2 regions of the Mycobacterium sp. SA01 genome follow, and region 2 is predicted to be linked to the other one. Evidence: predicted binding sites of a transcription regulator. Region 2 holds the regulator's gene; the other holds the start of a gene.

Region 1 (15,354 bases), on a different contig from region 2:
GCGCGACGACCCCGCGGCCTACGGCCTCATCACCGCCAACGGCGGCTTCCTCACCAAGCACAGCTTCGGGGTGTACAGCGCGACCCCGCCGCCGGCGGCGTTCCGCTGGGAGGACGTCCAGTCCGAGGTCGACCGCGAACCCACCCGTACCGCGGTGGTCGAATGGGAGGGCGAGGGCACCGTCGAGTCCTGGACCACCCCGTTCGATCGCGACGGCCGCCCGGAGAAGGCCTTCCTGGCGGTCCGGACCCCCGACGACTCCCGCGCGATGGCCATCGTCGACGACGCCGACGCGGCGGCGGTCACCGTGGCCGAGGACATCGCCGGCGCCAAGGTCCGGGTGCACGCCGACGGCCGGGCCACCCTGTCCTGATCGGCTTCTGGCGAGGTCGAAACGGCGATCTTTTCCCCGCGACCTGCTTATTCTCGTCGAAGCACGACGGGGGAACTAGGGGCGTGGCATGCGGATCTTGCTCACGGAAGTCACCGGAGAGCTAGGTCGCGCCCTCGCCCAGAGCCTGCTGGCCGCGGGCCATGACGTCGACGGCATCGCCGAGCGTCCGCACCGCGACCTGGATGCGGGCGTCGAGTTCGTCGCCGCGGCGCTGAGCCACCCGGTGCTCCACCGGTTGGCGGAGGCAGCCGACGTGGTCGTTCCGCTGCCCGCCGGCGGGCGTGATCTGACCCGCCCCGCCGATATCGCCCGCGTCTGTGACGCCGCCGCGCGCGGCGGTGCGCGGATCGTGTTCCCGTCGCTGTCCCTGTTGGGTCCACGTGGCGCTCAGCAGCTGGAGGACCTGGTCAGCACGTGCTGGGCGCCGAACCTCGTGGTGCGCATCGCCGCGCCGATGGGACGGCAGAGCGACGGCCTGGTCTGCCGCTCGGTCGCGGCCCTGCTGGATGCCGACGCCACCGGATCGCTTCACGTGCTGCACATCGACGATCTGATCCGGTTCCTGGTTCTCGCCGCAGGCACCGAGCGCACCGGTGTCGTCGACCTGGCCGGGGTGGACACCACCACCGTCGGCTCCGCGACCCGGCTCCTCGGCGGGGTAGATCCGCATCCCAGGGTGCGCGGGGTGCCGGGCTGGCCCCAGCTGTGTCCGCCGCTCGACCTGGACCCGCTGCGGACCGAGTGGAAATTCGAATGCGGCTGGGGCGCAACCGATGCCGTGGCCGATACGGTACGCGGGCTGCAGGGCCGCAAGATCGGCGTGGCCGGCGCGCTCGCGGTACCCGGGCGAATCCCGTTGCCCGTCACCACCGTTGCGCGGGCGGCCGGCACCCGATCCGCACCCGAGGGCGCCGACAGCGAATTCGATGACCGGATCGACCCGCGTTTCCCGGTCTTCGTGGCCGGCCCGCTGAGTGAAGCCACGGCAGGCCCGCTCACCCCGATGTCGCTGGATCTGCATCTGGGCGGGTTGCGGCTCGCCGGCCGGTCGCTGGCTGCGCTGCTGGATCTGCGCGGTGCGGTCGCCGGCGAATGGGAGAGCCGTCTGGTCGCGTCCTTCGGCCACCGGATCTATCTGGGCGCGTCTGCCCTCGCGGCCGCCGAGCCTCGACTTCCGGCCCGCACGGCCGGTCTGTCGCGGCGATTGCGCGCCGCCGCCGATGTGCCGACGCCGAGACCTGCTGCGCTCGCCGCGGTCACCGGCGCCATGTCGGCGAGCCGTCTGCAGGCCGGCGCCCGCATGCTCGGCCGTCACCTGCGGGCCTACCGCGACGCCGCCGACGCCGAACGGCGCGACACAGCCAAGCTGGGGCTGCTGCGCGATGCGCAGCTGGATGCCCGAATCCGGTCGCTGCGCAGCCGAGTTCATGAGGGATGGACGTTGAGCGCGCTTGCGGTCGTGCTCGCCGAGGCGGCCCCGGCGCAGCTGAGCGGGGCGGATCAGCCGGTGAGCGTCGGCGCCGAGGTCGCGTCGCTGGCGCGGGTGTTGCGCGCCCACCCCTACGCGCGCGCCGCGTTGGAGGCCGGCGATATGGCGGCCACCCGCACCGGTGCGCCGATGTTGGCGAGCGCATTCGCCTCGGCACTGGCCCAGCTGGGGCACCGCGGGCCGGGGGCCGTCGAGCTCGCAACGCCGGTGCTCGGTGATCGTCCGGACGCACTGCTTGCGGCGGCCACCCGGGTGCGCGGCTCAGGAGCCGACGACCATGCGACGGTTCCCGCCGCTCAGGCCTGCCGGGTATTGGCCTATGACACCACCCTCCGGTACACCCATCAACTTCGGCTTGCGGTACGGGAATTGGGCCGCCGGCTGGTGGCGGCGGACAAGATCGCGGTGCTCGACGATGTGTTCGAGCTGACCGTCGATGAAGCACTGGCCGTCCCGGCCGACACCCGGCTGCGCATCAAACGTCGCATCGCCGAGCGTGAGCGGTTGCAGGCCGTGCGGCTGCCCGCCGTCATCGACGGGTTTTGGACGCCGATTCCCGCACCAGATCCCGCGCAGGTCGCCGACGAGCTGCACGGAACCGGACTGTTCCCCGGCGTCGTGGAAGGCACGGTCCGGGTGGTCGATTCGGCCGCCGACGCCGGCCTGGGCGCGGAGGACATCGCCGTCGTCTCCGCAGCCGACATCGACGCGGTGGCGCTGCTGGGCACGCCCGCCGCGGTCCTGACCGACGGCGGTGCCACGCTGGGAGATGTGAGCGTGTTCGCCGCTGACTTCGGTGTGCCGTTCATCGCCGGAGTGGCCGCCGGGTTGTGTACCGGCATGCGGGTCCGGGTCGACGGTTCTGCCGGGCTGGTCACCGTGCTGGCACCTGCCTGCGACGTGGTGCGGGTGTGACGCGGTATACCGTGGCCCGGTGATGTGGCGGACCATAGCGAGGCTCTCGGCACTGTGGTGGGTGCTGATCGCCGCCCCGGCGCTGATCGCCACCCGGTTGCTCGACCATGCCGGTGCCACCTCGGCCAAAGGCTGGGTGCTCGGCGTCTGGCTCGGTGGTTACGTCGCGCAGTTCGTTGTGTTCCTGGCGATTTCACGCCGGTCGCCGCGTCCGGCGTTGCTGGGCTGGGTGATCGCCTCGACGGTTCCGTGGGCCGCCGACTGGACGACCCCGCTGTCGGTGTGGTGGTTGGTGCTGTGGAGCGCGGTCGTCCTCGGCTACGCGGCGTGGCTGGCTGTCGCAGTGTCTCGGGTGGATCAGCTGCGCAGTGCCGGGGTGGCCGCCACAGGTGTCGTGCTGGAGGTCATCAGGCCGACGTTCAACGTGGTGGTGAACAAGGATGCCAGCCGCCGTGTGCTGCGGCTGCGTGTCGAAACATCCTACGGGGCAACGCCTTACGAGGCCCGGTTGGCGGCGACGTTCACCCTGGGTGAACTGCCCGAGGCCGGCGACCGGGTGGCGGTGCGGATCGATCCGGCCCGCCCGCAGCTCGTCGAACTCATCGAGGACGAGCCGATTGTCCGGGCCGCGCCGCAACCGGGCGACCTGCCGCCCGAGCTGGCCGAGCGACTGCAGACGTTGAAGACCATGCGCGACCGCGGCGACCTCACCGACACCGAATTCGCCACGGCGCGAAAACGACTGCTCGAATCACCCGCCGAGTAGTTCGCGCAGCCGCAGTGCGTTCCGGACGGCGTAACCCTGGCCGTCGTTGTTGAAATAGACCAGCACCCGCCGGTCCTGATCCTGCCACTCCCGGATCCGGTCGGCCCACCAGTTCAGGTCGTCCTCGGTGTAGTTCCCGGCATAGATGGGCGCGGTGTCGGGGCCGTGCATGCGCACGTAGACCAGATCGGTGGTGGCGCGCAGTACGCAGGGCATACCGGGCCCGCTGATCACCACGTAGGCGGCGCGGTAGCGCTCCAGGAGCTCGTAGACGTGCGGGTCGTCCCAGGACGGGTGACGCATCTCGAGGGCCACCCGGATCCAGTCGGGGACCAGCGACAGGAAGTAGGCCAGCCGGGCGTCGTCGCGTTCGAGGTCGGGATGCAGCTGGACCAGCACCGCCTCCCGCTTGTCACCGAGCGCCCGCTGGCAGCGTTCCAGCCGATCGATCCACGGTTCGGGGTTGTTCAGGCGGCGGTAGTGGCTCAGGCCGCGGTGCGCCTTGACCGTCATGGTGAATCCGTCGGGCAACCGGGTACGCCAGCCGTCGAAGGTGGCGTCCTTGGGCCAGCGGTAGAAGCTGGCGTTGAGTTCGACGGTGTCGAACACCTCGGCGTAGCGGGCCAGTCGCTTGGCGACCGGCAGGCCGGGGCGGTACAGCACCGAATCCCAATGGTCGTAGGACCACCCCGAGGTGCCGATTCGGACGGTCACGCGTCAGCCGGCGATGCGCTGCCGCACGTCGTCGTCCAACGAAACCCGCACCAGGCCTGCCGCGAGCGGCGCGATCGCCCGGCCGGTGAGGGCAGCCAGTCTGTGCGGGTCGCGGGGGAGACCGAGTTGCTCGGCGCTGTCCAGCGAGCGCTTGTCGAAGTAGGGCCGAACCCACGGCCAGACGTCTTGGACCTCGCGCAGGAAGATGTCGGATCCGGTGTCCCCGATTCCGGTGAACTGTTTGAGCGCCTGCCTGGCATTCTTCACGTCGGGCTTGGTGACGCGGGCCAGCGTGCGCAGGTCGTTGCGGTATTCGTCGTTGACCCTGGTCGCAAGCTCGGTCAGCCGCGACGCCGAACTCTCGTCGTAGCGCACGTAGTGGGCACGGCCGAACGCGTCGATCATGGTCTGCCGGTTGGCCGCCATCACGGCGCGCGGTGTGCGCAATCCGGCCCGGAACAGTTCACGGGCGGCGTGCATCGCGATGGAGGCATCGATCGGCTTGCTGGCCAGCATGCACAGCACCAGCAGCTGGAACAGCGGCATCGGGGTGTCCCGCAAGGTGATTCCCGCTTCCGCGGCATAGGTTCTGCCCGCATGCTGACGAAGGCGCTGAATGAGGCGCCTGGCCTCCGCATCATCCATCTGCCAGGCGATACCCGTCCAGTGGGCCGACGAAACGATATGTCATCGTGGCGTCAGACATTCTCAGCGTTTCGTGTCGCGCCAGTCGATCATCTTCTCGACCGTGCTCAGGTCGTACGTGCCCTCCGATGCGCGGACCTCGGTGTGGAACAACGTCGCACCGGCGGCCAGATAGTTGTCCGCCGACCGGGGATCGGTCCAGAACGTCGAGCGCTCGATGTCACTGTCGGCGCGTCCGAACCCGGCGGCCAGCTCGGCGACGCGGGCGCTCGCTTCCCGGTACGAGTCGAGGGGAAGGAAGGTGTGCCAGATGTCGGCGTGGCGTGCGACGGCGGGCAGCGTGCGCTTGGGGCCGGATCCGCCGATCAGGATCGGGATCTTGCGCAGCGGCGCCGGCTGCAGCAGGCCGAATCGTCGCTCGATGCGCAGCAGACCCTCGTCGAAGGCGTCGGCTCGGGACTTGACGGTCCCGAAGTCGAAACCGTATGTGGTGTAATCCTTCTCGTACCACCCCGCGCCGACGCCGAGGATGGCGCGGCCACCGCTGATGTGATCGACGGTGCGGGCCATGTCGGCGAGCAGGTCCGGATTGCGATAGCCCATGCCTGACACCAGCAGCCCGAGCTCGGCCCGGGTGGTGATCTCGCCCCAGGAGGCCAGCGCGGTCCACCCTTCGAAGTTGTTGACGTCCGGCTGCGTGGCCGCCAGTACCGGTTTCGCGTCGGCGATCGATTCGATGAACGGCGCGTGGAAGTGGTCGTAGCCGAAGATGACGTCGACGCCGATGCTCTCGGCGTGCAGGACGGCACGCCGCCAGGTGGCGTAGTCAGGGGTGTCAGCGGGCTGAATCTGCACGGCGACGCGCACGGGGTAGGTCATGCACGCGACAAGCCCGGCTCACCGGGATTTATTCCGGCGCTACTTCGGCGGTAGGGATTTCGCGTGGTCGACGCCGCGGGCGACCCAGCTCTGCAGCTGACGCTTCGTCCGCACCCCGGCGTCACCGATCCGGATCCAGCCGCGAGTTTCCCGCCCCGCCATGATCATCGGTGCGGTGTGTTCGCGTGCCAGCAGGCCGGCGGTGGCCTCCGGCGGTACTCGCACCATCAGACCGCCCTGACCGCTGGCGCACACGGCCATGTTGCCGTTGATCAGGAATGCCAGACCGCCGAACATCCGCTTCTCGTCGACGCCGGGTTCGGTGGCGAGCAGTTCCCGCAGGCGGTTCGCGAGATCTTCGTCGTAGGGCATAGCCAGAAATTACTACGCCCAGCAGACACAAAATCGCCCCAATTCGGCTGAATAGGGGCGACTTTGTGTCTTGTCGAGCGTCAGGCCGCGGCGGTGGCTGCCTCGGTGGCCGGCTCCAACGCCTGCGCGACGATGTCGGCGACGTCCGTCATCGACTTCACGGTCAGCGCCTCGAGCACCTCGGCCGGGACGTCGTCCAGGTCGGCCTCGTTGCGCTGCGGGATGAAAACCGTTGACAGCCCGGCCCGTTGCGCGGCCAAGAGCTTCTGCTTGACGCCGCCGATGGGCAGCACCCGCCCGTTCAGGGTGACCTCGCCGGTCATCCCGACATCCGAGCGGACCTGCCGTCCGGTGGCCATGGACACCAGCGCGGTGACCATCGTGACGCCAGCGGACGGACCGTCCTTGGGCACCGCGCCGGCCGGCACGTGCACGTGGATCTTGCGGTTCAGCGCCGCGGGATCCACGCCCAGCTGTTCGGCATGGCTACGCACGTAGGACAGCGCGATCTGCGCCGACTCCTTCATCACGTCGCCCAGCTGACCGGTCAGCTGCACGCTCGGCTCGCCCTCGGTCGACCCGGCTTCGATGTAGAGCACATCGCCGCCCAGGCCCGTCACCGCCAGTCCGGTCGCCACGCCCGGCACGGCGGTACGTTCCGCCGATTCCGGGGTGAACCGCGGACGGCCAAGGTAGCCAACCAGATCCGGCTCATCAATGGTCAACGCCTCGTCGGAGGCAAACAGCTTGGTGGTCGCCTTACGCAACGCCTTGGCCAGCAGCCGCTCGAACTGCCGCACACCGGGCTCCCGGGTGTAGTCCGCGGCGATCTTGCGCAGCGCCGCGTCGGTGACCGTGACCTCCTCGGGGGTCAGCGCCGCGCGGTCGCGCTGCCGGGGCAGCAGGTACTCGCGGGCGATGGCGACCTTGTCGTCCTCGGTGTAGCCGTCGATCTGCACCAGCTCCATCCGGTCCAGCAGGGCCGAGGGGATGTTCTCGATCACGTTGGCCGTGGCCAGGAACACCACGTCGGACAGGTCCAGATCCAGGTCCAGGTAATGGTCGCGGAACGTGTGGTTCTGCGCGGGGTCCAGGACCTCCAACAGGGCGGCCGACGGGTCGCCCCGGTAGTCGGAGCCGACCTTGTCGATCTCGTCGAGCAGCACGACCGGGTTCATCGAACCGGCCTCGCCGATCGCCCGGACGATCCGGCCGGGCAGCGCGCCGACGTAGGTGCGCCGGTGCCCGCGGATCTCGGCCTCATCGCGCACGCCACCCAGGGCGACGCGAACGAACTTGCGGCCCAATGCCCGTGCCACCGATTCACCCAGTGACGTCTTGCCGACGCCGGGCGGGCCGGCCAGCACCATCACGGCGCCGGAGCCGCGGCCGCCGACGACCTGCAGACCGCGCTGGGCGCGACGCGAGCGGACGGCCAGGTACTCGACGATGCGGTCCTTGACGTCGTCCAGCCCGTGGTGGTCGGCATCCAGGATGTCGCGGGCTGCCGTCAGGTCGGTCGAGTCCTCGGTGCGGGTGTTCCAGGGCAGGTCCAGGACGGTGTCCAGCCAGGTGCGGATCCAGCCGCCCTCGGGGCTCTGCTCGCTGGAGCGTTCCAGCTTGCCGACCTCGCGCAACGCGGCCTCCCGGACCTTCTCCGGCAGGTCGGCCGCCTCGACACGGGCCCGATAATCGTCGGATCCGTCCGGCTCGTCTTCGCCCAGTTCCTTGCGAATGGCGTTGAGCTGTTGGCGCAGCAGGAACTCCTTCTGCGTCTTCTCCATGCCCTCGCGGACGTCCTGCGAGATCTTGTCGCTGACTTCGACCTCGGCCAGATGCTCGGAGGTCCAGTCGATCAGGAGACGGAGCCGACGATCCGCGTCACTGGTTTCCAGCAGTTGGCGCTTCTGGACGTCGGACAGATACGACGCGTAGCCGGCGGTGTCCGCCAGCGCCGACGGGTCGGTGATCTTGTTGACCACGTCGACGATCTGCCACGCCTCGCGGCGTTGCAGCATGGCCAGCAGCAGTTTCTTGTACTCCGCGGCGAGTGCCTTGGTGTCCTCGTCTGCCTCGGCCGCCGTTATCTCATCGACCTCGACCCACAGCGCTGCGCCCGGCCCGGTGGTTCCGGAGCCGATGTGGGCGCGGCTCTCACCGCGCACGACGGCAGCGGCACCGCCGCCGGGGATGCGGCCCACCTGCACGATCGACGCGATGACGCCGTGGGTGGGGTATCGATCGTCCAGGCGTGGGGCGATCAAGAGCTTGCCGGTCGGGGTGGCCTGCGCCGCGTCCACCGCGGCACGCGCGGCGTCGTCGAGTTCGATCGGCACCACCATTCCCGGCAGCACGATCGGCTCGCTGACAAACAGGACCGGCACAGATTTGGCTTCAGCCATCAATCCTCCAAAGTTCAGTCTGACCGACTCAACCTTGAACGATTCCAGTTTGTTCCCCTCGTTCGGCGTCGCACACAAAGCAGCGAGCCTGCCGCCGGGGGGGTGGCGACAGGCTCGCTGTTGTTTCGGGTGGATCAGCCGGCGGACGGAGTTGCTCCCAGAACCCGCTGCATGTCCGGGATCATCTGCTGCAGCTGCTGTCCCCAGTAGCCCCAGCTGTGCGTACCGTTCGCGGGGAAGTTGAACACGCCGTTGCGTCCACCAGCCGCGAGGTAGTTGTCCATGAAGGTCTTGTTGGTGCGCAACGTGAATCCTTCGAGGAACTGCGCGGCCATCAGGTTGCCACCGCCACCGGAGGTGTCGAGATCCGACGGCGTACCGGTGCCGCAGTAGATCCAGATCCGGGTGTTGTTGGCGACCAGCTGGTTGATGTTGACCATCGGGTCGTTGCGGCGCCACGCCGGATCGGACGACGGTCCCCACATGCTCTGCGCGTTGAACCCGCCCGCGTCGTTCATCGCCAGACCGATCAGCATCGGCCACCAGCCCTCGGAGGGGTTCAGGAAGCCGGACAGCGATGCGGCGTAGGTGTACTTCTGCGGGTAGTAGATCGAGTAGGTCAGCGATGCGCTACCGGCCATCGACAGACCGACGACGGCGTTGCCGTTCGGGTCGACCCCGTAGTTGGCGGCCAGGTACGCCGGCAGCTCCTGGGTCATGAACGTTTCCCACTTGTAGGTGTAGTTCTGCCCGTTGCCCTGCGACGGCTGGTACCAGTCGGTGTAGAAGCTGGACTGTCCGCCGACCGGCATGACGGTCGACAGGCCCGAGCCGTACAGCCACTCGAACGCCGGGGTGTTGATGTCCCAGCCGTTGTAGTCGTCCTGGGCGCGCAGGCCGTCGAGCAGGTACACCGCGTGCGGGCCACCGCCCTGGAATTGGATACGGATATTGCGTCCCATCGCGGCGGACGGGACATCGAGATAGAGGACCGGGAGTCCGGGCTTGGAGAAGGCGGCCGCGGTCGCCGACCCGCCGACGACACCAATCAGGCCGGGCAGAGCGAGTGCGGCCACGAAGGCTGCGGCCACGCGGCGCAACCATGTGCCTCGCAACTTATCGACGATCTTCATGACGGAAACCATCACCTTTCGTACGTGTTTCACAACCGGAGGTGAGCTGTGTGCCGGTAGCTAATCACGGTGCGTAGCGCGGACTCGGCACGCGCGGCGGTGTGGCATATCGCGGTTCGCTAACGATCAGGCGACGCGGCGGACTCGGGATACTCAGTACCGCAACGGCTTTGACCTGGCGTCAATAACGGAAAGATCACGCGGAGGCAACGGTACAGTTGAGGCGTGGCCCCGTTCGATCTGCAACGCTTCGTCGATGCCCAGGACCGGGTGTACCACCAGGTGCTCGCCGAGTTGCGGGCCGGCGCCAAACGCAGCCACTGGATCTGGTTCATCTTTCCTCAGCTCGGTGCGCTCGGAAGTAGTTCCACCGCAAAGCGTTTCGGTATCTCATCGCTGGCCGAAGCGCAGGCATACCTGGCGCACCCGACGCTCGGGCCACGACTGCGGCAGTGTGCCCGCCTGGTGGCGGCGATCGAAGGCCGCTCTGTCGATGAGATCTTCGGCTGGCCGGACAATCTCAAGGTGCGCTCGTCGATGACGCTGTTCGCGGCGGCCACCGATGACAACGCCGATTTCGTGGCGGTGCTTGACAGGTTCTACGGCGGCGAGCGGGACACCCGGACACTCGAGCTGCTATAGCGGCCGCAGCACCAGCCAGCCCTGAGGTGGGACCACCACCTCGTCGACGATCTCCTCGGGGGGTGCCGCGGTGCCGCCCACCAACTGGGCCTGCCCACCGGTGAGCTTGGCCACCGGCAGCGGCATCGGCGCGTCGTCGATGTTGAGCGCGACGATCAGGGCGTCGTCGCCGGTGCGGGTCTCATAGGCATAACCGCGGTTGTCCACTTGCAGTGCAGTGGTTTTCGCTTCGTGCAGCCAGGGATTTCGGCGGCGCAGGCCGATCAGGTACTGGTGCAGGTTCCAGGTCTCGCGCCCCGCGGCGTCCAGCGGGACGGGTGGCGTTCCGAACTCGGGCCGCACCGCGTCGTCGCCGCCGGCCCGTTCTTCCTTGACGCCTCGGTAGCCGAGTTCGTCACCGGCGTAGATGCTGGGGACACCGCCGGTGGTGAACAGCAGCACCAGGGCGTGGGCCACCTGCTCGGGGCGGTCCAGCTTGCTGGCGATCCGGGTGACGTCGTGGTTGCCGACGAAGGTCAGCGGCGCAAATCGGGTCAGGAAGTCGTTGTGGCGCTGCAGCGCCCAGTCCAGCTCATGGAAGTTGCCGTCGTTGAGGCTGCTCCAGATCGCCTTCCACAGTTCGTACTGGGTCACCGAGTCGACACCGCTGCCGTCGACGAACGCGACGTAGTCACCGTGGATCACCTCGGCGACGAACCAGGCGTCGGGGTGGGTTTCGCGGACCCGCGGGAGCACCTGCGCCCAGAACGACTCCGGTACCGCGTACGCCGCGTCGAGGCGCCACCCGTCGGCGCCCCGGGCCAGCCAGTGGCTCATCACGTCGACGGTGTAGTCGACGACGGCCGGGCTCTTGTGGTTGAGGGTGATGAGCTCGCCGTGGCCCTCGAAGGTGTGGAAGTGGCCGGGGCGGCCGCGAAACCATGATCGTGCGTCGGCGTCGCCGCCCTCGACGGCGCGCCGGTAGCGCTCGAATTCCGTTCCCACATGGTTGAACACGCCGTCGAGTAGGACCCGTAGGCCACGTTGATGTGCTTCGGAGACAAGGTGGTCGAAGTCGTCATCGTCACCGAGTCGCGGGTCGATGCGGAAGTGATCGGTGGTGTCGTATCCGTGGGTGCGGGAGGCGAAGACGGGCCCCAGCGCGATCCCGGAGGTCCCGAGTTCGACGGCATGGTCGAGCCAGTCGACGAGGCGGCGGAGTCGGTGCTCATCGGGACCCGGCGGTTCGGCGGCGGGGAAGGCGCCGACGAAACCGAGCGGATAGACGTGCCACCAGATCGCGTGGCGCACCCAGTCGCTCATGGCGCGAACTTCGCGGCATAGAGGGCCATCATCTCGTCGCGGTACTCGGGGGCCGGGCCGTCGACCGTCAGCTGCGGGGCGACCGCGGTGATCGGCAGGGTGGCCACCGGTGGCAGCGGTGCCTGCCAGTCGGTGAGCCAGTCGGCCAGCTGGGCTCCCGCGACGGCAAACACGATGCGGCCCAAGCCAACCCAGGCGTGTGCGGCCGCGCACATCGGGCAGTGTTCGCCGGAGGTGTAGACGGTGGCGCGGGCCCGCTGATCGGGGGAGAGGTTCGCGGCGGACCATTGTGCGATTGCGAGTTCGGGATGGGCGGTGGCGTCACCGCCTGCGACGTGATTGTGGTCCTCGAACAGGACCGTGCCGTCGGCGTCGACCAGGATCGAGCCGAACGGCTCGTCACCGGCGTTCAGCGCGGTGCGGGCCAGCTCGACGCAGCGGCCGAGCCGCCGGATGTCTTGGTCGTCGAGCGCCACGCCCTCACCTTACGCAACCGGTGTCGGTGGATGGCGGAAGCGCCAAAGGTCCAGCAACCGCATCGGATCCACCGGTGAACCGGGCCGGCTGCGCGCCAGTGGGTAACAGGCGAATCCGACGAACAGCGCGATCAGGTGCCCGACCGGGGTGAACGTGGGGCTGATCAGCACCGCGCCCACGCAGTAGGCGAGTGCGATGAACAGGTACAGCCAGCGCCACGGCCGCGCGATGTGATAGGTCAGCAGACCGCCGATGCCGACGGCGAAGTAGCTGACGCCGATGTCGCGGGCGTTGAGGTAGCGCGGTGAGATCATCGCCTCCTGGATCTGCCAGTACAGATAGCCCTCACTGGCGTAGGTGGCGACGATGTGGGCGATCAGCCCGGCGATCACGAAGCGCAGCCGGCCCAGCCAGCGTTCGGCCGGGGCAAGGAAGAGGCAGAACATCACCAGATACGGCCACCACGCCGCGCCGTCGAGCCACAGCAGGCTGGTGATGAGCACCCGGATCGGGTCGGAGGCGAGGTGGTGGAGGTTGGTCGAGTCTTTGCGCAGCAGCTCCAGCAGATGCCAGTGCGGCAGCAGGTGCTGGGCGATGGTCGTCAGGAACAACACCGCCAGCCAGCCGAACGTCACCGGTGCGGTGCCGATGAAATGTACGACCCGGCCGGGCCAGCCCCGCCGGGTCGGGAGGACCGGCGAGGGAGGTTCCAGGCCGTCGTGCACCTGTCGAGATTACTGCCTCAGTTGCAGCAGTCCGTGCTGACGACCTCTAGGCGGCACAGGCACGACGCGAGGATCGGGACGTCGGCGCGGGCTCTGGCCAGTTCGAGCTGGCGGCCGATGATGCCGGCCTCCTCGGTGCGCCCCAGCCGCTGCAGGCATTCGTGGTAGCCGTGCAGACTCCAGACGTTGCCGGGGTGCTGGCAGGGCCGGCTCAATGTCGGATCCAGCCCGAGGTCGGCGGCGTACACCGCGGCGGCATCTTCGACCTTGCCTTGTTCCAGCAGCAGCGCACCATAGGCGTGCCGGGTCGGCTGCATCCAGCCCCACGGTTCGTCATAGGGGAGCTCGTCGTCGAGTGCGATCGCCCGCCGCAGATGCTCGAAGGCCGCATCGAAATCGCCCTCCCGATAGGCGATCTCACCGTCGAGCATCGCCGCGGCGACGGCCAGGATGTCGCGGCTGGTGTTGTTGAACAGGTACCGCGATTCCGGGACGCGGGCATAGGCCGCGGCGAATGCCTCGCGCTCGGCCGTTGCCTGGGCCAGCTGTCCCTTCGCCGCATGCGCGACCCCGCGCCCGTAGTGAATGGTTGCCGTTGTCGTGCAATACAACTCGGTGTCGGCGGGCAGGGGCTCGGCGATCAGCTCGTCCCAGCGGCCGAATCGGATCAGCACGTGCACCCGTAGCGGAACGAACGCTTCCAGCCAGTCGGCCATCGGCGGCGACTCGATGGTGAGCAGGTCGGGGGTCAGCTGCCCGGACAGCTCGTCGGCGGCCGCCAGTGCGATCTGCGACTGGCCGGCGAACATCGCCGAATAGACGATGAAGTGCAGATCGTGCGCCCGGTAGAGCGAATAGAAGTTCAGCGGCCCGGCGTGTGCGACGAATCGGCGATCCGCCGCCACCGCGGATTGGTTGGCCAGCACCGAATCTCGGTAGTTCCCGCACAGCACGTCGATGTGCGAGGGCATGTGCTGCAAATGGCCGGCGTCGGGCACCAGGCCGCGCAGCAGGTCGGCGGCCGGCAGCGCGTCCTCGGGATGGGCTGACATCTCCATCGCGTGGATGTAGAGGTGCAACACACCGGGATGGGCGCGCCCGGCGTCGGTGCGCAGCGCCGCGTCCAGCAGGGCCTTGGCCTCCACCACCCGCGAACCGGGGGCCGGCTCCCCGGTTGCGGTGTCCCACAACGCCCAAGCCGTGATGTTCACCAGCGCATCGGCGGTCAGCGCCAGGACGTCGGCGTCGTCGGGGTACGCCCCTGCCAGCTCGGCCATGGCCTCGGCATAGGCGACATGACCTGCTGCCAGAGCGTCGGCGTCGTCGGGATCATCGGTGGGGAACCGGGTTGTCAGCGCCGCGATCAGGGCGTGCTCGACGACGCTGCCGCGGCTCGAGGCGGCAAGCTCCAGTTCCATGCGGGCCCGGGCCAGCGACGCGGCCAGGTCGACGGGATCGAAGGCGTCCCAACCCTTGTTGTAGTTCGGGCCGATCGCGTACGCGATACCCCACCGCGCGATCGCGAGATCGGCGTCGAGCGCCAACGCCCGTTCGAAGCAGGTGATCGCTTCCTCGTGGTTGAAGGCGTACGCCCACACCAGTCCGCGGTCGAACCACACCTGCGCCTGCGGCGACGGGGTGTCGACGTGCCGGTGGTAGTCACCGAGGTTGTAATACGGCTCGGTGTCGCCGAGCGGAACCGCCATGCTGCACACCCTAGGTCAGTGCCGCGACTGCGGATACCGTTGCAACCGACCAGAACGAAAGGGTGCACACGTGATTCGCTGCGTGCGGTTGTTCACCGGAGCCGACGAGCAGTCCCACGTCGAGATCGGCCGTCTCGACCTGACGCCGGGTCGCAACGACGACCTGGTGTCCGCGGCGATGTCGTCGACGAAGGTGACGGCGGAGGAGACCGCCAGCGGCGGCACGCTGGCCTGGCACACCGCACCGGTGCGCCAGCTCGTCGTCACGCTCGCCGGCACGCTGGCGTTCACCACCCGAGACGGCGAGGAGTTCACCCTCGCCCCCGGCGACGTGCTGCTGGCCGAGGACACCGTCGGTTCCGGTCATCAGTGGCGCCTGGTCGACGCCGACCCGTGGCGCCGGCTCTACATCGTGCTCGCCGACGGAACCGAAGTCCCGTTCGTCGCTGACTGACCCCGGACTGACCCTCAGTGCCCGGCGACGATGTCGGCTTCGTCGACGGTCACCGGCTCCTTGGCCGCGGGCAGCAGCGAATACAGCAGGCACACCACCGCGAAGAACAGATAGCCCAGCGCCACTTGGGGATTGGCGGCCCATGCGATCTCGGGCGCGTGGATCAGGCCGACGAACGACAGTGCGGCGGCCACCACCGACGCCAGTGCGGCGTAGCGGAACTTCTTCTCCAGGATGAACGTCACCATGGTGCCCAGCAGCAGGCCGACCAGGATGGCGCCCTCGCCGAGCGTCTGCAGACCGTCGTAGACCACACCGGCGCCACCGAGGGCGTCCATG
Region 2 (15,354 bases):
TCGGTGACGACGATGACGGTCCAGTTCTCGCCGGAGTTGTTGACAGCGTCCATGATCGCGCCGAGATTCTCATCGGTGCGATGGATGGCATCAGCGTATTGCGGTGAGCCGCCGCCAAATTGATGCCCGGCCTCGTCGACCTGCACCAGGTAGGAGAACAGGAAGTTCGGCGGCTCGCCGCTCTGAATCGCCGCGACGGTCTGAGCGGTCACCTCGGCGTCGGTCAGTGACCAGTTGGAGTCACCCGGCACCTGCGGGACCAAGACGGGCGTGTCGACAGGGTAGAGGCCGGCCTTGGCGATGTCGGTGATCACGTCCCAGTCCGCGATCGCCATGGTGTCGATGTTGGAGTTGTAGGCCTCGAGCTGATTGAACACGGTCGGCCACTTCATATACGTGTCGGCGGTGAAGATGTTGTTGATGACGCCGGTCTGGTTGTCCCACGCCCCGGTCAGGATCGCCGTCCACGACGGGTTCGAGATCGTGGTGTGGCCGACGATCGACGCGATGCCGGTGGTGCTGGCGTTCATCAGGCTGACGAAGTTCACGTTCACGTCGGGCTGGGCGAGGATCCGCCGCATGTTCGTGCCGTCCACGCCGATCACCAGGACATGAGTATTGGTCGGGTCGGCCACGTTGTTGGTGACGACGACGGCCGACGCGCTGACGCTGCGGTCCCGGTAGGAGTAGGCGGTGCTCTTGGCGCCGGCGGGCGCGGCAGGCAACGGCGGCAGGGGCAGCGCCGGAAGCTTCGGAAATGACAGCGCCGCAGCAACTTTCGATGGGACGATACTCGCGGTGGTCCGCTTCGAGGCGGGGGCGGCCACCGATGCCGCCGGTGCCTGCGTCCGCCGCGGACCGGTGAGCGCGCTGCCGGGCTTTGCCGCCGGCTTGCGTGACCGGGCGGTCGACGCCGGCGACGTCGACGCAGAGGTCCCGCGCGAAGCACTCTGCGAATCGGGCGACCCGGTGTCCGCGGAGGCCACCGCGGTCGCGACCGCCGAGCCAGCCCCGGCGACCACGCCGGCGACCGCAACTCCCAGACACACCTGCTTGATCGTCGTCATGCTTCCCCGATCTCTCACCCACAGTTATTGCACAGCCGTCGCACAGACTAGATCTGCGACGCAACCGCGCATGGCGTTTCGGCGACGCCGTTACGATCTGTCCGGTGGACGTCGACGTCATGACCACTGCGCTGCCGCTGGGAGAAATCGGCAGCCTCGCCCAACGCACCCAGGCCGCCGGCTTCTCCGGGATGCTCTTCACCGAGACCGGCCGGACCCCGTACCTCAACGCCGCGGTGGCGTCGCAGGCCGCGCCCGGACTGCAGATCTCGACCGGTGTCGCGGTGGCGTTCCCGCGCAGCCCGTTCATCACGGCAGCGACCGCGTGGGAACTGCAGGAGGGCAGCGGTGGACGCTTCCGGCTGGGGCTGGGCACCCAGGTGCGCACCCACGTGGTGCGGCGGTACGGCACCCAGTTCGAACGTCCGGGACCGCGGCTGCGCGACTATGTGCTGGCCGTCAAGGCCTGCTTCACCGCCTTCCGCACCGGCACCCTCGATCACCACGGCGAGTTCTACGACCTGGACTTCATCACGCCGCAGTGGAGTGCCGGACCCATCGACGAGCCGGACCCCAAGGTCGACATCGCGGCGGTGAACCCCTGGATGCTTCGGATGGCCGGGGAGGTTGCTGACGGTGTGCACGTCCATCCGATCGGAGAGCCCGGCTACATCGCCCGCCATGTGGTGCCCAAAGTGGCTGAGGGGGCGGCGAAATCGGGGCGCTCGCCGTCCGACATCGCGCTGATCGTGCCGGTGATGACCATCGTCGGCGACACCGACGAGGAGCGCGCGGCCGAGCGGGAGCGGGTGCGGTTCTCCATGAGCTTCTACGGCAGCACCCCCAACTATGCGTTCATCTGGGATGAGGCCGGCTTTGACGGCACCACCGCCCGCATCCGCGAGAAGCAGAAGGCCGGCGACATCAAGGGGATGGCGGCGCAGATCACCGACGACCACATCGCCACGTTCGCCACCGAGTCGACCTGGGACGGGCTGGCCGGTGCGCTGGCCGAGAGATACGGCGATACCGCGACCCGCATCGTGCTGTACAACGCGCTCGGCGACGACGAGCGCTTCGAGCGCTACGGCGAGGTGGCGCGACAACTCTCGCAGAGCGCCGCGCGCCCCGGGCGCGCGGCGCGGTAACCTGCCGCCATGCCAGCACGGATGAGCCCGTGAGCACACATATCGCCGTGATCGCGACGCTCGCGGTCGCGTTGCTGTTCAGTCCCGAGACGTTGGTCCTCGGGTTGGTGGTTGCCAGCGACAAGGTGGTGCCGCGGCAGGCCACCCTCGCATTCTCCGCAGGTGCGATCACCGGCATCGCGTTCTCGACCGGCATCGGGGTGGGCATCGCCGCCCTGACCGGCGCCCCGAACACGTCGGCCGCCGAGCATGCCTCGTGGCCCGGCTTCATCGTCCGCATCCTGATCGCCGCCGCACTGCTGGCGATCGGCATCCGCCGGGCGGTCGGCGCGGTGCGGCACAAACCGATCACCGATGTGTCCAAGCCGCAGCGCCGGCCGGGAACGTTGCGCACCCGGCTCGCCGGACGCTTTCCCGGACTGAATCCGAAGGCTGATCTGCCTGCCCGCCAACGCATCACCCGTGCCGCGATGGCCGGCTTCGCGGTCTGCGGGCTGCACCCCAAGGTGTTCCCGATCGCGATCGCCGCAGGTCATCAGATCCTGGAGATCGGCAACCGCCCGGAACGCGCGCTCGGTGCCGTCGTCTTCGCGGTGATCGCACTCATCCCCGCGCTGGCGCCGACCGTGATCGAGCTGGTACGGCCGGGGGCTGCCGACCGGATCAAGGAAGGCTACGAGCGGATCATGAAGGTGCACGGTCGCTGGATCGTCGCCCTGTTGCTGCTCGCCGCGGCGGCATTCGTCGGCTACAACGCGTTCGATCACCTGCCGAAGCACTGACCGCGTGAATCCCGGTACGGCGGAGGCCAACCCGGCCCGCTTGGGCGGCCTGCTCAGCGGCGTCCTGCTGACCCAGGTTGCCAACAGTGCCGTCCATCTGGCGCAGCCACTGCTGGTTGCGGATCTATCCGGGTCGTTGGGCACCGCGGCCTTCTTCTCCGCCTTCGGCACCGCCCTGCACATGGTGGGGACCTACCTCGGCGGCTGGCCGACCGAGCGGTTCGGCGCCCGCCGCGTGTTGGCCGTGGCGACGCTACTGCGCGGCGTCGTGCTGGCCGGTGTCCCGGCGGCGATGGCTCTCGGTCTGTTGAGCCTGACGTGGGCCGTCGTCTGCTACAGCGCGGAGGCGCTGATCCGCGGGTATGTCGACACATCGGTGCACACCATCCCTCTCGAGCTCGCCGGGCACCAGCCTCGGCTGCTGGACAAGATCAACTCCCGCTACGAACTGGCCTTCGAGCTGGGGGCCGTCGTCGGCCCGCTCATGCTCAGCGGTCTCATGATCTGGTCGGCGCAAATCGTGTCGCACATCGTGATTCCGGTCGGTTTCGCGCTGTCGGCGGCGTGCTACCTGTTGATCCCCGAACGTCCGGCCATCCCGATCGAGGACCGCACCCACACCCACGGTGGGGCCTGGGCAGGCGTGCGATACATCCTCAAACACCGGTCTCTTCTGATGGTCGTCGTCGGACTGATGTTGTTCCACCTCTACGAATTACGCAAAGACCTCAGTGCCTTCTTCGCCAAAGGACTGTTGCACCATCCCGAGATGGTGGGGCATATCGGATCGGCGTTCGCGCTCGGTGGAGTGGCCGGCGCGCTGCTGTATACCCTCACGCAGCGCCGCGGCTCCGGAATCGGATGGGTGTTCGCCGGAGTGGTCGGAACGGTGCTCCTCGCCGTGGGCTGGATTCCGGTGAACTTGTGGGTCATGGTCGTGGCCGTGTTCCTGTTCGGGGTGGCCAACGTCTGCGCGCGACTGGTGCTGACCCGGTGGCGCCAAGAGCTGACCCCGCTGGAACATGCGGGCGGTGTCACTGCCGCAACGGAATTCGGCCGCACGGCAGCCTCGGTCGGAGTGGACAGTCTGGTCGGTGGGGCGTTCAGTTCGGGCGGGAGCGCCTACGGCTCATTCGGCATCGTGGGCGGGGTGCTCGGGGTGTTCGCCGTCGCGCAGGTCGCGGTGGCCCGGTACTTCGTCCGGCGCGGAAACCCGGCCCGCTAGGCCGCGTTGACCGTGATGGTCGACGGGTCGACAGTCGGCAGCGACAGTTCCAGGTTCGACACGGTCACCGAGCCCAGCGCCCCGACCGCGCGGTAGGACGCCGACGACCCGAACACCTGCAGGGTGACCTTCTGGCCGGGTTTGAGTGTCTGGGCCACCATCTCGAGATCGACGTCGGCCACGCGCTCGGTTCCATCCAGCGTCACCTTGATCGGCGTCACCTGATTACCCAGCACCTGCCCGGTGGAGTTGTCGACGAGCTGGGCGTAGAGGTGATCTCCGCTGCCGGTGCCGGAATAGGTGAAGCTCAAATGCGGTGCGCCGACGACGTAGGTGGTCGTGGTGACGGCCGAGGTTGTGTAGTTCAGCGCGTCGATGGCCCGTGACGATCCGATCGGCACCACCCCGAACAACCCGCCGGCCCCCAGGAATGGCACCAGCGGAAGGGTCCGGGTCTTGGTGCTGGACACCAGCACCGGATTGCTCGGTGTCAGATCGTAGGACGCCGATGAAAGGTGCTGGCCCCGTTGGTCAACCCACTCGAATTGCGGACCGGTTTGCACCGATGCGTCTTGCTTGACGTAGTGATCGAGCCACTCGAGGGTGCGCTGCTGGACCAGCACGCCACCGGTGTTGAACAGGTCGTTGGTGCACAGGCCGTGGCCGCCGCAGAACCAGATCACCTTGGTGTCAACGTTGTTGCCGATCAGTGCGAGTGCGTTGGCGTTGGCCTCCTGCAGCGTGAACAGGGTGTCGACGGTGCCCTCGATCAAGAGTGTGGGGGCGGTGATCTGGTTGAGGAGATCGGTCGGGAGGCCCGGTCCGCGTTGCTCGAGCAGCGCCACATCTGCCGGTGTCAGATGTCCGGTCAGATCGCCGTAGATGGTGGCGGGGAGGATTTTCGGATTGGTGCGGGCCAGCGTGAGGACCAGCACGGCAGACAGGAGCGTTCCCCAGCCGCTCTTGAACGACTGAGCCTTGTAGAGCGAGCTGGTCAGGCTGTTCCACGCGATGGTCGGCACGATCGCGTCCACGCGGTGATCGGTTGCCGCCGTGACCAATTGGATGCCACCGCCATAAGACGCGCCGACCATACCCATCCGGGGGTCGAGGTCGGACGGTTGGCCGTCGAGCTTGACCTCCGGTTGGGTGGCGACCCAGCTGATGATCGCCGACACGTCGCGGGCCTCGTAGTCCGGCGAGTCGATCTGCAGCTGGCCGCCCGAACTGTATTCCCCGCGCGGGTCCCACGTGACGACGTTGTAGCCGGCCTTGCGCAGGGCGAGGATGCTCGGCATGCCAAGAGCATTGGTGAGAACGCCGTCGACAACGCTGCCGTCGATGCTCGTCTGGCCGGGCATCCCCAGTCCCGGTCCGTAGAAGATCGTCGGCGCCTGGGTGCCTTCCTGCAATCCGGACGCCGGCATGAAATGGACGTAGATCTGCGTGCCGTCGAACGAGACCACCTTCACGTCGCGGGGTTGTGCGGCGTTGGGTGATGCTCCCGGGTGCACCGGATAACCGAACAGCGGATGCAGCACGTCGCCGAAGACCGGGATCTGGTGGATGAACGCCACGATCGGGGTGAACACGACCGGACCCAGGACCGGGATGTGTTGCAGGAACGCCAACGGCGCGATCTGCGGGATGGCCACCACCCCGGTGGGGACGGCGGCTACATCGGCGGTGGGCACGGTGTTTGTGGCGGCGGCCACGGTGCGTTGTGGCTGGGTGGTGGCCTGCGCTTCGCGGCGGGATGCGGCGGCCAGCACCAGCGTCACCGGCGAGTCGACCGGTGCCGTCGGATCGTCGGTCACGGTGCGGGTTGCTGTTGCTGTTGCTGTAGCCGGTGCCGTGGTGGCCCGTGGCGTGATCACCGACCGAACGGTCGGCCGCGCGCTGGTCCTGTTTGCGGCCGCCGCGGAATTGGGATGGACGGTCCTCGCGCTCTTCGCGACCCCGCTGTGTTGCGCCGAGGAGTGCGCTCCTGCCGTGCTGGACGACGAATCCGAGGAACCGGCCGGCGCGGCTGAGGCCTGTCCGGCTCCGGCGGCGATCGCGACTCCGATCCCCAGCGCTACTGCAAGCCCACCGACACGCCCGACAAACGCCCCTGCACCCATTCGTCTATAAGTAGCGTGGCGTGCCGGGTGTGTCTGGCGCTTCGCTCAACCTGCGGCAAGTCTGACGACGTCGTCAAAAGTGGTTGGCTACGAAGTCGAGATCGACGCTGGCGCGAGAAAGTGCGAGAGGCGGCCACGCTGACGTCGATCTCGGCGTCGACAGACCGACTATCGCCCGTGCGGCGGGCGCCATAAAATTCGGTGATCCGTACGGAAGGGACGACGTGGCCGACAACTTGAAGGTTGATGTCGACGGCCTGCTCGGTGGCGGATCTGCTATCGGCGAGCAGGTAACAGCCCTGTCGACGTCCCACCTTGAGTCCATGGTTGGACTCAGTGACGCCGAACCCGGGTGGGTAGGCACATCGGCCGATGCGCTGGTGCGCATGGCCAGCGCGTGGCAACGAATTGCCGATCAGCACCACTCCGTACTCACCGCGCAGGCCGCACATGTGGTGGCTGCAGCTCGGTCGTTCCGCGCCATGGACGAGGGCGGCGCTGCTGGACTCGAGCAGGTCGGTGACCTAGCAGACGGTGTCAGCTAGCTCGACGTGCGCTGAGGCTCGAGTGTCGCGCGATTCAACTCAACAAGAGGATTGGTACGAATACGGCTTCGAACGCCAGCACCCCCAGACAGGCATAGAACGCACCGCGGGCGACGTGCCAGTGACTCTTGAAGGGCAGTACCGCTGCCACGCCGGCAAGCACGGCGGGAAACAGCGGAGCGAGCGGCCATAGGAATCCAAACGTCAGAAGCACCGATGCGAAGCCGGTGAAAAGGCCGACGAGCAGCGCGACGGGGTGCTGCTCCTCGAAGGCTGTGAGATCGGTTGTCGTGTGTGGTGGTGTATCGATTGCCGTCAACCTCTCCACGAAATCGCGTGCATCAATAGACCGGGCAGCCAAACCACAAGCACCGGAGTCACACCGGTGAGTGGGGCCAGGATCAACCCAATTCCAAAGGCGCCTTTGTGTGTACCGCCGCTGCGGCGGTACACAAGAGCTCCGGCGATCACCATGACCGCCCCGGCGACGCATATTGAGATGACGGCCGTTGCAGATGCCTTCGAAACCAGAACGGCACCTGCTGCAAGCCCCCAGAACACTCCACCGATGAGCGCGCCAACCAAAGTCGCTCTCCGCCAATCGACGACGCGGACTGCCATGTCAATGCCTCCAGAGTTCAGCGGGCGATGAACGCAATGCCGTCCACCGCCGATCCGCTGTTGGACTTGCCATTGTCATTACTCCTCAGTCTCAGCGCGGTGCAAGGAACTCGTCGCCCTGAAATGGCGTGTACGTCCGTATCACTGGCACCTCACCTGCCGTCGTCGGTCCGAACGGCGTGAAGTTGCCCGGAGGCACAATTGCCAGCGGCGGCGTGATCGGCACGGCTTGTGGTGCGTGCACCGGCCCAAGCTGCGGGGGGTCGATCTGCGGGACGACGCTATTGAAACTGGTGATGATCATGGGGTCTCCGACCTCCTTGTGAGGAAGTAGACCGATCATCGGCCCGGAAGCGTCGTCGGTGAAGCTCGGCCAGGATTGCAGCAGCGGTGTGGTGGTTCCGTCCCGGTCGCTGTAAATCTCAACCGCTGGGAACGAGGTGACTGTGCCACCCACCCGTGGTCCGTCCGCGCCCGGGCTGATGCCTAGTGTGCCATTGACGCTGAATGGGATGGCTTTCGCCGGCGCCTCGCCTCCTGGAGAGAAGGGGTCGGCGGCGTTGTAGCGCAACAAGACTGCACCGTTTGATTGTTGGATTGCCGAAACGTCAGGCGTGCCGGTCCTGACTTGTCCGGTATCGGCGTTGACTGACGGATTCTGGCGGGCGACGATGATCCCGTTTTCGAAGTCGGTGTAGATGGCGACGCGTGACTCTTCTGGACCGATGTAGGGGGAGAAGCCACGGTTGTCGCCGACGTTGTTGTCGTACGGCAACATGTGGCCGTTGTCGAATGGTGGAAGTTCGACTGCCGGCGCCCATACGTCCTTACTCGGAATGAACAGATTCGTGCGTACGACACCTTGGCCCGGTACGGGCTTGATGCGGGCCACGACGATATTCGCTTCTACTCCTTGATTTTTCGGGTTGTAGCTGTGCGGATCCAATGCGGCAGCGGTCGTCCAATCACTTGTGCTGACCGGGTCTCGTCCGAATGTCCTACGGAACGCGTCGATTTGGTTGCGCTGTTGGTTCGAATCGGGAGCTATCGGCGCTTCGGCGCTATCACCGTCGGCGATCTCGGACGCCGCGTTGTCGAGTGCGGCGGCGAGGTGCCGATCGGTCGAATCTGCGTGCCGCAGGAGGTGGACAATCGCATCGTGGACGATCTCGAGGTGCCGCTGGTTTTCGGCCTGTTGCGTCGGGTCGGCCGAGTGAAAGCACTCGAGTGAGCTGTTCGCTATGTCGATCGTTATCCCCCACCGGTCGGCCATTCGCTGGATGCGGGACCACTCCGCCTTGATGGACTCCACGTCGGACGCCACGGACGAGACATCACGCCCTGCTTGGTCGCATTCGTCGGCATGCTCAAGGAGGCTGTTGCTGATCACTTGTGCCCGAGCGGTGGCCGCCTCCTGCGAGGCGCCCTGCCATTCCAATTTCGCGATGATCGCACCCTGGTTGTGGGCGACGTCGCGAAAGTGAGTCGCGCGATTACCCGCTGCGGCAGCGACCCCGCGAATGGACCCCGGGTCCCACCTGTCCAGATCCGCGAGCGAAATCCCCACAGCCAGCAAACCTACTGCTGCCCGGGCGCGGCCGGTATTCACTCGGCAGCCACTTCGAGATCGACGCTGGCGCGAGAAAGTGCGAGAGGCGGCCACGCTGACGTCGATCTGGGCGTCGAGCGCGCGTCCTGGGAACAAATGCTGAACCCCTGCCGTTGACCAATTCGACAACTTGAGTGATATCGACTCAACTCTGGCTTGACAGCCGACCACCGGCGGGGGCAGTCTTGAGCCTGGTTCGCTCAGACCCAAAGACGTAACTATCAGGAGGATTCAACATGGCTCGTGCGGTCGGCATCGACCTCGGGACCACCAACTCCGTCGTGGCGGTACTGGAGGGTGGCGACCCGGTCGTCGTCGCCAACTCCGAAGGGTCCCGTACCACGCCATCAGTGGTGGCTTTTGCACGTAACGGCGAAGTGCTGGTCGGCCAGCCCGCCAAGAACCAGGCAGTGACCAACGTGGACCGGACCATCCGTTCGGTGAAGCGGCACATGGGCACCGACTGGTCCGTCGAGATCGACGGTAAGGACTACACGGCGCAGGAGATCAGCGCCCGCGTGCTGATGAAGCTCAAGCGGGACGCCGAAAGCTACCTCGGTGAGGACATCACCGACGCGGTCATCACCGTGCCCGCCTACTTCAACGACGCCCAGCGTCAGGCCACCAAGGAAGCCGGCCAGATCGCCGGCCTCAACGTGCTGCGCATCGTCAACGAACCGACTGCTGCGGCGCTGGCCTACGGCCTGGACAAGGGCAGCAAGGAACAGACCATCCTGGTCTTCGACCTCGGCGGTGGCACGTTCGACGTCTCGCTGCTGGAGATCGGCGACGGTGTCGTCGAGGTCCGCGCGACCTCCGGTGACAACCACCTCGGTGGCGACGACTGGGACGACCGGATCGTCGACTGGCTGGTCGACAAGTTCAAGGGCACCAGCGGCATCGACCTGACCAAGGACAAGATGGCCATGCAGCGGCTTCGCGAAGCCGCCGAGAAGGCCAAGATCGAGCTGAGCTCCAGTGGCAGCACCTCGATCAACCTGCCCTACATCACCGTCGACGCCGACAAGAACCCGCTGTTCCTCGACGAGCAGCTGACCCGTTCGGAGTTCCAGAAGATCACCCAAGATCTGCTGGACCGCACCCGCCAGCCGTTCCAGCAGGTCATCAAGGACGCCGGCATCTCGGTGTCCGACATCGACCACGTGGTGCTCGTCGGTGGTTCCACCCGCATGCCCGCGGTGACCGACCTGGTCAAGGAACTGACCGGTGGACGGGAGCCCAACAAGGGCGTCAACCCCGACGAAGTTGTGGCCGTTGGTGCCGCGCTGCAGGCGGGTGTCCTCAAGGGTGAGGTGAAAGACGTTCTGCTGCTTGACGTCACACCGCTGAGTCTCGGTATCGAGACCAAGGGCGGCGTGATGACCAAGCTGATCGAGCGCAACACCACGATCCCGACCAAGCGGTCGGAGACCTTCACCACCGCCGACGACAATCAGCCGTCGGTGCAGATCCAGGTCTATCAGGGTGAGCGCGAGATCGCCGCGCACAACAAGCTGCTCGGCTCCTTCGAGCTGACCGGCCTGCCGCCGGCTCCGCGCGGTGTGCCCCAGGTCGAGGTGACCTTCGACATCGATGCCAATGGCATCGTGCACGTCACCGCCAAGGACAAGGGCACCGGCAAGGAGAACACGATCAAGATCCAGGAAGGCTCCGGCTTGTCCAAGGAGGAGATCGACCGGATGATCAAGGACGCGGAGTCGCACGCTGAGGAAGACCGCAAGCGCCGCGAAGAGGCCGACGTCCGCAACCAGGCCGAGTCGCTGGTCTACCAGACGGAGAAGTTCGTCACCGAACAGCGCGACACCGAAGGCGGCTCCAAGGTCCCCGAGGACACGCTGACCAAGGTCGACGCCGCGATCTCCGAGGCGAAGACGGCGCTGGCCGGCAGCGACATCGGTGCGATCAAGTCCGCCATGGAGAAGCTGGGCCAGGAAAGCCAGGCTCTGGGCCAGGCCATCTACGAGGCCACTCAGGCCGACCAGAGCGCCGGACCGTCGGGCGGTTCGTCCGCTGACGATGTCGTGGACGCCGAGGTCGTGGATGACGATGATCAGGAGCGCAAGTGAGCGAAGGTCGCGAGGAAGAACCGGTAACTGTCACCGACAAGCGCCGAATCGACCCCCAGACCGGAGAAGTTCGCGAAGCCTCCGGCCCGGCCCCCAGTGGGCCGGCGCCGGGGGACTTCGCGGGCGAAACGCCGGAGGAGTCGGACAAAGCCGCTGAACTGCTCGGTGACCTGCAGCGAGTGCAGGCCGATTTCGCCAATTACCGCAAGCGCGCGCTGCGCGATCAGCAGGTGGCCGGCGAGCGCGCCAAGGCCGCCGTGGTGAGCCAGTTGCTGCCCATCCTCGACGACCTGGACCGGGCACGCAGCCACGGCGACCTTGAGACCAGTCCGCTGAAGTCGGTCGCCGACAAGCTCACGTCAGCACTGGCCGGACTGGGCCTTACCGCCTTCGGCGCCGAGGGCGACGAGTTCGATCCATCACTGCACGAAGCCGTGCAGCACGAGGGCGAGGGCTCCAAGCCGGTGCTGGGCAACGTGATGAGGCAGGGCTACCGGCTCGGCGATCAGGTGCTCCGGCACGCACTCGTCGGGGTGGTGGACACCGTCGACGATGGATCGGCGGCACCTCAGAAGGCCGACACGCCCGCCAACGGCGACCAGAGCGGCGCGCAGAACGCAGAATCGAATTAACAACATGACCGACGGTGAGAGGAGGTGACGCGGCATGGTCCAACGCGAATGGGTTGAGAAGGATTTCTACAAGGTGCTCGGCGTCTCCTCTGACGCCAGCGAGGACGAGATCAAGCGGGTGGCCCGCAAGCTGCTTGCCGAGAATCACCCCGACCGCAACCCGGACAACAAGGTGGCCGACGAGCGCTACAAAGAGGTTGGCGAGGCCAGGGACGTCCTGACCGATCCGGCCAAGCGCAAGGAGTACGACGAGACCCGGCGGATGTTCGCCGGCGGCGGGTTCCGCCGCGGTAACGGCGGCGGCGGTGGGTTCGGCGGCTTCAGTGGCTACGGCGCCGACGGCGGCGAGTTCAATTTGAACGACCTGTTCGACACGGCCAGCCAGACCGGCGGCACGAACATCGGCGACTTGTTCGGTGGCCTGTTCGGGCGCGGCGCAGCGCCCCGCCCGAGCCGGCCGCGGCGGGGCAAGGACCTCGAGACCGAGACCGATCTCGATTTCCTGGAGGCGACCAAGGGCGTCGCCATGCCGTTGCGGCTGACCAGTCCGGCGCCATGCACGAATTGCCATGGCAGCGGCGCACGTCCGGGCACCAGCCCGAAGGTGTGTCCGTCGTGCAACGGCTCCGGTGTGATCAACCGCAACCAGGGCGCATTCGGGTTCTCCGAGCCGTGCACCGATTGCCGGGGGAGTGGCTCGATCATCGAGCATCCCTGCGACGAGTGCCATGGCACCGGAGTCACCACCCGGACCCGCACCATCAACGTCCGGATCCCACCGGGCGTCGAGGACGGCCAGCGTATCCGGCTGGCCGGTCAGGGTGAGGCCGGGTTGCGCGGTGCGCCGTCGGGCGATCTGTATGTCACCGTCCATGTTCGGCCGGACAAGGTGTTCGGCCGTGACGGCGATGACCTGACCGTGGCGGTCCCGGTGAGCTTCACCGAACTGGCCTTGGGGACAACGCTTTCCGTGCCCACCCTGGAGGGCAAGGTCGGGGTGCGAGTGCCGAAGGGCACCGCCGACGGCCGGATCCTGCGGGTGCGTGGGCGTGGCGTGCCCAAACGCGACGGCGGTCACGGCGACCTGTTGGTCACCGTGAAGGTTGCGGTGCCACCGAATCTCGAGGGCGAGGCGCTCGAGGCGCTCGAGGCCTACGCGGCCGCCGAGCGGTCCAGCGGGTTCGACCCCCGGGCGGGATGGGCGGGTAACCGCTGATGGCCACGTCGGATGAGGCCCGGACGTTTCTGATCTCGGTGGCCGCCGAGCTGGCCGGTATGCATGCGCAGACGTTGCGCACCTACGACCGGCTCGGTCTGGTCAGCCCCCGGCGCAGTTCCGGTGGCGGAAGGCGGTATTCGGAGCGCGACGTCGAGCTGCTGCGCGAGGTGCAGCGGCTGTCGCAGGACGAAGGTGTGAACCTCGCTGGGATCAAGCGGATCATCGAGTTGACCAATCAGGTCGAGGCTCTGCAGTCCCGCGTCGAGGAGATGATGGACGAGCTGGAGTCGTTGCGCGCCAACCAGCGTCGCGATCTGGCGGTGGTACCGAAGAGCACCGCGCTGGTGGTCTGGAAGCCGCGCCGCTAGTCAGGCTCCAAAGCCCGTTCAGCTCCGCTTCAGGATGCCGGCTTTGTCAGGAACTGCCCGTCGAGGAACTGGTTGTAGTCAGGCAGCGTGGTAGCCGCGTCGATCGACTTCTGGGTTTTTCCCCATTCGGCGAGCGCGCTGAGGTCGGCGGCGAGGTCGGGTTTCAGCTGAATCGTGAAGTCGAACTCGGACAACACGGTATTCAACAGCTGCGTGTCCAGCTGGGTAGCCTTGGCGACCGCAGCCGTCGCGGCTGCATCGTGGGCCGACAGCGCGGCGCTTGCGTCGCCGAGTGCGGCGAAGAACGACGTGATCTCTGCCCCTTTCGACGAGATCGCCGACGGGGAGGCGATGAACAAGCTGTGCTGAATGTAGGTGCCCCCGTTGAGCGGCACTGCGTCATCGCCGAGCGCGGCAATCGTCTGCGCCTGGTACGGCTGGAAAATTGAGACCGCGTCGACGTTGTGTTGGGTGGCGGCAGTGACCATGGCCGATGGCGAAACCTGGACGAGATCCGCCTTGATGTTGTTCTGGGCCAGCGCATTTGACACGTAATACGCGGCGCTGGTGCCCAGCGGTGTGCCGATCGATTTTCCTGCAAGGTCGGCCAAGTTGGTGATGCCTGCGCTGCGCCGGGCCACGATACGGGAACCCTCCCAACGGGACCCGTCGGCGACGATGCGCAGCCCCGGCGAGCGGGTGAGCACCGCCGCCGTCGGAACGTCCGCCGCGGTGGTGATGTCGACCTGGCCGGCGCTCACCGCCTGCAGAGCTTCGACGCCGGATTGGAAGTTCACAACCTTGACGTTGACGTGGTGCTTGCTGAACATCCCGCCGTCGGCGGCCACGGGAATCTGGGCCCAGGAGGGATCCACCACGAAGCCAACGGTCAGTTCGTCGGCGTTGCTGCTGGAGTCGTGGGCGCAGGCGGTGATCGAGGTGGCCACTGCCAACGTGGCAATGGCAGCCGCGGTGAGTCGTTTCAGGGTTGTGTTCACTCAGTCGTCCTTTGTGCGAGCAGGGATGGATGTGTCAGTGCACGGCGTGGTCGATGCCGAGTCGGTGGTGCAGGGTCTTGCGAATCGCTCCGTAGCCGGGCTGTTCGGCGAGCGTGTCCGCCGGCCGGGGGCGACCCAGGGGGTTGGTGATCTGGTCGACGATCTGTCCGTCCTGCAGCACATTGACGCTGTCCCCCAGGCGTATCGCCTCGTCGATGTCGTGGGTGACGAAGACGATCGTGCGGTTCAGGCGTGACCAGAGTTCGATGAGCAGGTCCTGCATGCGCAAGCGGGTCAGTGCATCCAGGGCGGCGAAGGGCTCGTCCATGAGCATCACGGAGGGCTCACCGGCAAGCACGCGTGCGATGCTCACGCGCTGGCGCATACCACCGGAAAGCTCCGCGGGGCGCTGCCTACCCACGCCGGCGTGCAGGCCGACGGTGTCGAGTAGTTCGGCGATCCGAGCGTGCCGTTGCCGCCGGTCCAGTTTCCTTGCGGTCAAGGCGAAGTCGATGTTGTCGGCGACGCTCATCCACGGAAACAGGACGTCGCGCTGGAAAGCCACGCCTCGACGAGGGTCGGGAGCGGTGACGGCCTGGCCATTGTCGATCACCGCGCCGGAGGTGGCGGTGATCAGCCCGGCCAGGCAATGTAGCAGTGTCGACTTTCCGCTGCCGGAGGCGCCGACCAGGACGGTGAATGAACCATCGGGGACGCTCAGCGAGATCCCTTTGAGGGTCGGGGTCGCCGCGCCTGGAAACTGCACGACGAGATCGCGGGTGTCCAGTGCCATCTCAGTGCTCCTCTCGTGCCCAGCGAGTCAACGGTGCGCTCGCCGTGTCGATGAGGGAATCGCATGCCGCGCCGATGACACCCAGCACGATCAGGCAGAAGATCAACCGGTCGGCCTGCGAGAAGAGCTGCGCCTGG

What was found. Region 2 encodes HspR, which represses chaperone genes until heat shock. Its sites were predicted from a motif close to ANNTGAGTNNNNNNNACTCANNT; they were not measured.
Region 1: lon (endopeptidase La) is a predicted target of HspR. The motif match lies at 8,588-8,610, and genes of this name have one in related genera.

The regions. Positions count from the first base shown of each region.
Region 1 covers NZ_JBGGNO010000021.1:185,628-200,981, forward strand. Annotated here, with positions in the region: gene AB4879_RS24800 (acetyl-CoA acetyltransferase) at 1-373, shown strand, start outside; gene AB4879_RS24805 (hypothetical protein) at 462-2,798, shown strand; gene AB4879_RS24810 (SHOCT domain-containing protein) at 2,821-3,564, shown strand; gene AB4879_RS24815 (DUF72 domain-containing protein) at 3,550-4,278, opposite strand; gene AB4879_RS24820 (endonuclease) at 4,282-4,923, opposite strand; gene AB4879_RS24825 (LLM class F420-dependent oxidoreductase) at 4,987-5,802, opposite strand; gene AB4879_RS24830 (TfoX/Sxy family protein) at 5,842-6,174, opposite strand; gene lon (endopeptidase La) at 6,255-8,576, opposite strand; gene AB4879_RS24840 (esterase family protein) at 8,711-9,709, opposite strand; gene AB4879_RS24845 (DUF1810 domain-containing protein) at 9,935-10,351, shown strand; gene AB4879_RS24850 (alpha-amylase family glycosyl hydrolase) at 10,346-11,653, opposite strand; gene AB4879_RS24855 (nucleoside deaminase) at 11,650-12,129, opposite strand; gene AB4879_RS24860 (rhomboid-like protein) at 12,139-12,855, opposite strand; gene AB4879_RS24865 (tetratricopeptide repeat protein) at 12,873-14,561, opposite strand; gene AB4879_RS24870 (hypothetical protein) at 14,632-15,015, shown strand; gene AB4879_RS24875 (regulator) at 15,030-15,354, opposite strand, start outside.
Region 2 covers NZ_JBGGNO010000020.1:115,058-130,411, forward strand. Annotated here, with positions in the region: gene AB4879_RS19685 (alkaline phosphatase family protein) at 1-1,067, opposite strand, end outside; gene AB4879_RS19690 (TIGR03617 family F420-dependent LLM class oxidoreductase) at 1,172-2,215, shown strand; gene AB4879_RS19695 (GAP family protein) at 2,245-2,997, shown strand; gene AB4879_RS19700 (MFS transporter) at 3,002-4,222, shown strand; gene AB4879_RS19705 (alpha/beta hydrolase family protein) at 4,219-6,099, opposite strand; gene AB4879_RS19710 (hypothetical protein) at 6,570-6,890, shown strand; gene AB4879_RS19715 (hypothetical protein) at 6,925-7,209, opposite strand; gene AB4879_RS19720 (hypothetical protein) at 7,603-9,078, opposite strand; gene dnaK (molecular chaperone DnaK) at 9,357-11,207, shown strand; gene grpE (nucleotide exchange factor GrpE) at 11,204-11,839, shown strand; gene dnaJ (molecular chaperone DnaJ) at 11,874-13,055, shown strand; gene AB4879_RS19740 (heat shock protein transcriptional repressor HspR) at 13,055-13,426, shown strand; gene AB4879_RS19745 (ABC transporter substrate-binding protein) at 13,456-14,424, opposite strand; gene AB4879_RS19750 (ABC transporter ATP-binding protein) at 14,459-15,217, opposite strand; gene AB4879_RS19755 (ABC transporter permease) at 15,219-15,354, opposite strand, start outside.